DNA from 2 places in the Actinomadura sp. NPDC000929 genome. Region 1 is predicted to be linked to the other one. Evidence: riboswitches for the same ligand, from Rfam matches in the RefSeq annotation. Region 1 holds a riboswitch; the other holds the start of a gene.
The links. A riboswitch is a leader RNA that binds a small molecule or an ion and turns the genes downstream of it on or off. The one in region 1 is predicted to bind S-adenosylmethionine.
Positions count from the first base shown of each region.

Region 1 (3,452 bases):
CACGGCCATCGTGCGCAAAATGCGCTTCATGCCTTTCCTCACTCTCGTATGCCGTTCGGCGCCCCAGGGAGCGCCACTCCGGGTTCAATCTTCCAGGACGCGGCCAGCGAGAAACCCAAGTGACGGAGAGGCGGTGATCAAGATCAAAGCCGTGAAACTGGCGCTCGCTAAAACTTGTTCCATGCGCGTTTGGCCGGACGGGAGGAACAGTTGCCCAATCCAGCATCCACCGGGCAATCGCGTTCCGGAGAAGGGGGAATCGGCCAGATGTGAAAGGAAAAGCCCCGGCACGGTGGACGTGCCGGGGCCTCGCGGACGAGACGGACGTCAGCCGCCCGCCACCGCGGGGATGATGGAGATCTGGGCGCCCTCGGGCGTCGGGGTGTCGAGTCCCTCGGCGAAACGGACGTCCTCGTCCCCGACGTAGACGTTCACGAAACGGCGGATCTTGCCCGCGTCGTCCAGGATGCGGGCGGAGATGCCGGAGTAGCTGGCCTCGAGGTCGGCGACGACCGCGCGCAGGGTCGCGCCCTCGGCCTTCACCTCGGACTCGCCACCGGTGTAGGTCCGCAGGATCGTCGGGATACGGACGGACACGCTGCTCATGCTGCTCCTTCGTTCTCAGGCGAGGCCCGCGGCGCGGAACGCCTCCAGGGACGGGGCGATGTTCGCCGACGGCGCGACGACCGGGGCGACGGCGTCCAGGGTCTTCAGGCCGTCCCCGGAGTTGATGATCACGGTCTCGGCGCCCGGGTCGAGGGCACCGGCCTCGATGAGCTTGCGCAGGGTCGCGACGGTGACGCCGCCGGCCGTCTCACCGAAGATCCCCTCGGTGCGGGCCAGGAGCCGGATCCCCTCGACGACCTGCTCGTCGGTGACGTCCTCGACGGCGCCGCCGGTGCGGCGGGCCACGTCCAGGACGTAGGGGCCGTCGGCCGGGTTGCCGATGGCGAGGGACTTGGCGATCGTGTCGGGCTTCACCGGGCGGACGACGTCGTGGCCCGCCTTGAACGCGGCGGCGACCGGGTCGCACCCGGAGGCCTGGGCGCCGAAGACGCGGTACGGCTTCTCCTCCACCAGGCCCAGCTTGATGAGCTCCTGGAACGCCTTGTCGATCTTGGTCAGCTGGGAGCCGGACGCGACCGGCACGACGACCTGGTCGGGCAGCCGCCAGCCGAGCTGCTCGGCGATCTCGTAGCCGAGCGTCTTGGAGCCCTCGGCGTAGTAGGGGCGGACGTTGACGTTGACGAACGCCCAGTCGTCCTGCTCGCCCGCGATCTCGGACGCGAGCCGGTTGACGTCGTCGTAGTTGCCGTCGACCGTCACGAACGTCCCGCCGTACACGGCCGTCGTGATGATCTTCTGGGACTCCAGGTTCGACGGGACGAACACCGCGCTGCGGATCCCGGCGCGGGCCGCCGCGGCGGCGACGGCGTTGGCGAGGTTCCCGGTGGACGGGCAGGCCAGCACCTTGAACCCCAGCTCGCGGGCGGCGGCGAGCGCCACGGCCACGACGCGGTCCTTGAACGAGTGGGTCGGGTTGCCGCTGTCGTCCTTCACCCACAGGCTCTGCAGGCCGAGGCTCTCCGCGAGGTTGTCGGCGCGGACGAGGCGGGTCAGGCCCGGCTCGGTGTTCGGGGTGTCGGCGACGTTGGACGGGACGGGCAGCAGCCCGCGGTAGCGCCAGATGTTGCGCGGTCCGGACTCGATGGACTCCCGGGTGACGCCGTCGAAGTCGTAGGCGATCTCCAGGGGGCCGAAACACTCTTCACAGGCGTAGTAGGGCCCGAGGTCGCGGGACGAGCCGCATTCGCGGCAGACGAGAGCGGTAGCCGGTCCGAGGTCTGTGGCAGGCGTGAGTGCCATGAGGGCGAGGCCTTTCTCCCCATCTTCCCTGCGCCACCTTGGTCGCAGGCCGGAGTTGGCACCATCTCCCGGCCGGCCTCGCAGGATCGCGACGCGCCGCAGCCAGGTGGTTGCCGGGGCTTCGCAGGGCCGGTCCCTCCACCCCTCTGGATGAGCGTTATGAAGTTGTCGATCTACGAGCTTTGAACTCGTATGCGTGACTTTACATGAACTGACCGGATGCCAGACAGGCGGGTCCAGCGATTGAGACGTTACCCGGCGGGTGTCTTGATCACCCGTTGGGTCGGGTCGAGGAACACGTGCCGGACGGTCGGGACGCGCTCGCGGAGCCGCCGGTCGATCTCGCCGGCGACGTCCTCGGCCTCGTCGGCGCTGATGTCGTCGGAGAAGTGCACCTTCGCGGCGACGAGGATCTGCTCGGGGCCGAAGTGCATGGTGAGCAGTTCGTCCACGCCGGTCACGCCGGGCGCGCCGCAGATCTCGGCGCGGATCTCGCGCTGCTCGGCGGGGTCGGCCGCCTGGCCGATGAGCAGGCCCATGCTCTCCCTGCCGATCGAGAAGGCGAGGACGACCAGGAGGATCCCGATGAGGACGGACGCGAGCCCGTCCCAGAACTCCGACCCGGTGATCTGGCGCATCGCGAGGCCGCCGGCGGCGAGCGCGAGGCCGATCATCGCCGCGGTGTCCTCGAACAGCGCGGTCTTGAACGTCACGTCGGGCGACTTGCGGACATGCTCGACCAGGTCGCGGTCGCTGTCGCGCGTCTCCTTCTTGGCCTGGTAGAAGGCGCGGATCCAGGACGTCCCCTCCAGCACCGCGCCGAGGCCGAGGACGGCGTAGGCGAGCCACACCGTCGTCCCGCCGCCGCCGTGACCGGTCATGGTCAGGATGCCCTCGAAGATCGAGAATCCGGCGCCGGCCACGAAGATGCCGAACGCGGCGAGCAGCGACCACACGTACCGCTCGTTGCCGTATCCGAAGGGGTGGCGCCGGTCGGGGGGCCGCTCGCTGCGCCGGAGCGAGGTGTAGAGGAAGCCCTGATTGAGGGTGTCCGCCACCGAGTGCGCGCTCTCCGCGAGCATGGCGCTGGACCCGGCCAGCAGGCCGGCGAACAGCTTCGTGATCGCGAGGATGAGGTTCGCGGCACCGGCGACGAGCACGGTTTTCGTCGTCTCGGACTTGCTCATTGCCGCCGGATACCCCCTGGGCGGATGACTAATCGGGCGGAACGGACACAAGGGCGGGCGATGCCGGCCACCTCGCGGGTCACTTTGATGCGCCTCGGCCGCAACTGAGACCCTTCCCGTATGAGCCAAGTGCTGGTGGCCTCGAACCGGGGTCCGGTGTCGTTCTCGCTGTCGGACGACGGCGGGCTCACCATGCGGCGCGGGGGCGGCGGTCTCGTGTCGGGCCTCGCCGCCGTGACGGGCGCCCCGCGCGACCCCGGCCCGCCGCGTCCGGCCGAGACGGCGCGGGAGCCGTCCTCGACGGGAGCGGACGTGCTCTGGGTGTGCGCGAGCCTCGGCGAGGCCGACCGCACGGCGTCGCGCCGTTCCCCGGACGGCCGCCTCGACCTCGCCGGGTAC
Region 1 is NZ_JBEUPA010000005.1:5,680-9,131, forward strand. Features, by position in the region: gene ABWI04_RS02990 (hypothetical protein) at 1-30, opposite strand, end outside; gene ABWI04_RS02995 (MoaD/ThiS family protein) at 328-606, opposite strand; gene thrC (threonine synthase) at 622-1,866, opposite strand; SAM riboswitch class I at 1,883-2,023, opposite strand; gene ABWI04_RS03005 (cation diffusion facilitator family transporter) at 2,118-3,053, opposite strand; gene ABWI04_RS03010 (alpha,alpha-trehalose-phosphate synthase (UDP-forming)) at 3,174-3,452, shown strand, end outside.

Region 2 (3,452 bases), on a different contig from region 1:
AGGCCGTCGCGAACAACGCCCCGAACGGGATGAGCAAGAAGATCCGCACCGGCGTGGTGTCGGTCGACCCGAAGACCGGGCAGGTGGTCGCCTTCTACGGTGGCCGCGGCTACCTGGAGGAGGCGCTGAGCAGCGCCTTCGGCGACTGGGCGCAGGCCGGGTCGGGGTTCAAGCCGATCGCGCTGGCGGCCGCGCTGGACGACGGGAAGACGCTGTCCACCAGCTACGACGGCAGCTCCCCGCAGTACTTCCACGGCGCGTCCATCCACAACGACAGCAACGAGAACTTCGGGACGGTCAACCTCGTCACCGCCACCGAGCACTCGATCAACACGGCCTACGTCAACCTCGGCCAGGACATCGGCAACAAGAAGATCGCCGCGATGGCCGAGAAGATGGGCATCCCGGCGGCGCGGATGAATCCCGAGCAGCGGGACGCCGCCACGTTCCCGCTCGGCATCGTGTCGCTGCACCCCGTCGAGCAGGCCAGCGTGTACTCGACGTTCGCCTCCGAGGGCGTGCACCGGACGCCGTTCGTGGTGAAGTCGGTCACCGACAACGAGAACCACAAGCGCACGTTCACCGAGAAGGGCGAGCGGGCGTTCAGCCAGCAGGTCGCCCGCGACGCCACCTACGCCCTGCAGAAGGTCGTGCAGGGCGGCACCGGCACCGGCGCGCAGCTGCCCGACGGCCGCGACGTCGCCGGGAAGACGGGCACCACCGACGAGGGCCGCGCGATCTGGTTCAACGGGTTCATCCCGCAGATGGCGACGACGGTCGCGATGTTCCGCAGCGACGGCAAGCCGCTGAACATCCCCGGGTACGGCGCGTACGGCGGGCAGCTCCCGGCCCAGATCTGGCGCTCGTACATGGCGGACGCGGTGAACATCAAGGGCTACGAGCCCGACTCGTTCGGGGAGCCGTCGATGACCCCCGGCAGCGGCTGGGGCGGCCCGACGCAGGACACTCCCCCGACCGGCCCGCAGCCGCCGGACACGCGCGGGCCCGTCCGGCCGCCGCCGTCCACGGAGCAGCCCGACCTCCCGACGCCCCCCACCGACCTGCCGACCATCATCCCGCCGCAGGACCCCGGCGGGGGCGACCCCGGGGGCGGACCGGGCGGCGATCCGGGAGGCGGACCGGGCGGCGACCCCAACGGCGGAACCGGCGGCGGACCGCTGGGCGGGACCGGCGGGTAGCCGCCCCCGCGGCCCCTCAGTCGCAGGCCTTGCCGATGACGGCCGGCGTCTCCCTGATCACGCTGTCGAGCCGGGAGACGTCGCCGTCGCCGACCCCCGGCGCGGCCTCGCGGAGCCTGCCCGCCTCCGCCTTCAGCGCCTTGCCCAGGTCGGCGTCGTCGGCCTGCTTCGCGAGCCCGTCGACGCGTCCGGCGAGCTGCTCGGTGGCCTGCCGCCACTGCGCGGGCTCGGCCGCCGGAACGCTCCGCACCTGGGTGACGTACTGCTGGAACGCCTTCTTCGTGTCGGTGCACACCTGGGCGGAGTTGCCGCCGCCCAGCGCCCCGCACCCGCTGAGGGCGCCGAGCACCAGCGCGCCGCCGGCCAGCGTCCGAACCACCCGGTACCGCATCGCACCCTCCCCTTGATCCCCGTTCGGCTCCGCATATACTTCCGCATGAGGTCATGAGCGCCAGCGCGAAGCCCCGGCTTGCTGGCCGGCAACCCTTCGTCCGCGATGGGGTGCCCCGGGTGAGGACCTGGCCGGACGCGCACCGCGTTCCGGCAAGCGCGGATCCCGGCCGGCATCCCGGGGTCCCTGACCCCGGAAGGTCCAGGCATGCCCACGCTGCTCGCCCGCTCCCCCATCACGCCTGCTGTGACGCGCCCGGAGGGGGTCCGGGTTCGCCCGATTCCCCGCGTCATCGGAGCGGACGTCCCGGTCCCGGTGCGGGACGGCCGCCGCGTCCCCTACGCCAACTTCGACTACGCGGCCAGCGCGCCCTGTCTGGAGGCGGTGCACGAGGCCGTCGCCCGCGCGCTGCCGTACTACAGCAGCGTGCACCGCGGCGCGGGGTACGCGTCGCAGGTCACGACGTCCGCCTACGAGGACGCGCGGGAGACCGTGCGGTCGTTCCTCGGCGCGTGGCGGCGCGCGGCCGTGATCTTCACGCGCAACACCACCGACTCGATGAACCTGCTCGCGCACGCCGTCCCGGCCGGGACGAGCGTCGTCGTCTTCGAGAGCGAGCACCACGCGTCGCTGCTGCCGTGGAAGCGCGCCGTGCGCCTCCCGGCGCCCGCCACCCCGGCCGAGGCGCTGTCGGCCGCCGACCGCGCGCTGCGCGCGTGCCCGATCGGGTCGCGGCTGCTCGTCGTCACCGCCGCGTCCAACGTCACCGGCGAGCTGTGGCCGATCGAGGAGCTCGCGCACGTCGCGCACCGCAACGGCGCCCGCATCGCGGTCGACGCGGCGCAGCTCGTCCCGCACCGCCCCCTGGACATGACCGCGCTCGGCCTCGACTACGTCGCGTTCTCCGGGCACAAGCTGTACGCGCCGTTCGGTGCGGGCGTGCTCGCCGGACGCGCCGACTGGCTGCGCGCCGCCGAGCCCTACCTCAGGGGCGGCGGCGCCAGCGCCTCGGTCGGGGAGACGACCCGGTGGGCGCCCTCCGCCGAGCAGCGGCACGAGGCGGGCTCCCCGAACGTCCTCGGCGCCCTCGCGCTGGCCGCCGCGTGCGAGACGCTGACCCCGGCCTGGGACGACCTGGCCGTCCGGGAGGAGGCGCTGGTGGAACGGCTGCGGTCGGGACTCGCGGCGCTCCCCCACGTCAGGGAGCTGACGCTGTGGGGCGAGCGGGCGCCGCGCGTCGGGATCGTGTCGTTCACCGTGGACGGCTGGAACGCGCGGGACGTGGCGCTTACGCTGTCCGACGAGCATGGCATCGGCGTCCGCGACGGGAAGTTCTGCGCCCACCCCTTCGTCCGGCACCTGCTGGGCGAGGACCGGAGCGCCGTCCGCGCGAGCATCGGCATCGGGACGGAGGAGGAGCACATCGACCGGCTCCTCGCCGCCCTCGCCGCGTTGACTGCGCGCTGACAGCCTCTGACCTGCGAACTCCCGCGCGCAGTCAGATGATTATGCTCTTTGGTCCTGTTCGCCCATGTAGCGTAGGCAGTCGCGCGGGGACGAGCACGCTAGAAACAGGGGGTGGCGACCGTGGCCGACGCGTGGCGACCCACGTCGGAACTGGAGCACCGACTGCAGGAGACAGTACGGGCCGGCGACCAGGAGAGCTACTTCCGCCTCCTCGGGGACGCCGACCTCGTCGTTCCCGTCCCGCCCGACCTGGTGGACGGCGTCCTCGCGGGGGAGGCGCAGCCGTCGTGGCCCACCCAGGAGGAGGACGGCCGGATCCACGTCCTGGCCTACACGTCGGCGGCGGCGATGCGGGCGTGCCTCGGGCCGTCCTACCAGCACTTCATGACGGTGCG
Region 2 is NZ_JBEUPA010000018.1:49,618-53,069, forward strand. Features, by position in the region: gene ABWI04_RS09845 (transglycosylase domain-containing protein) at 1-1,199, shown strand, start outside; gene ABWI04_RS09850 (DUF8711 family protein) at 1,216-1,590, opposite strand; SAM riboswitch class IV at 1,640-1,755, shown strand; gene ABWI04_RS09855 (aminotransferase class V-fold PLP-dependent enzyme) at 1,798-3,057, shown strand; gene ABWI04_RS09860 (SseB family protein) at 3,169-3,452, shown strand, end outside.
Region 2: linked by a shared signal. The riboswitch ahead of ABWI04_RS09855 (aminotransferase class V-fold PLP-dependent enzyme) and the one ahead of thrC (threonine synthase) in region 1 are both predicted to bind S-adenosylmethionine.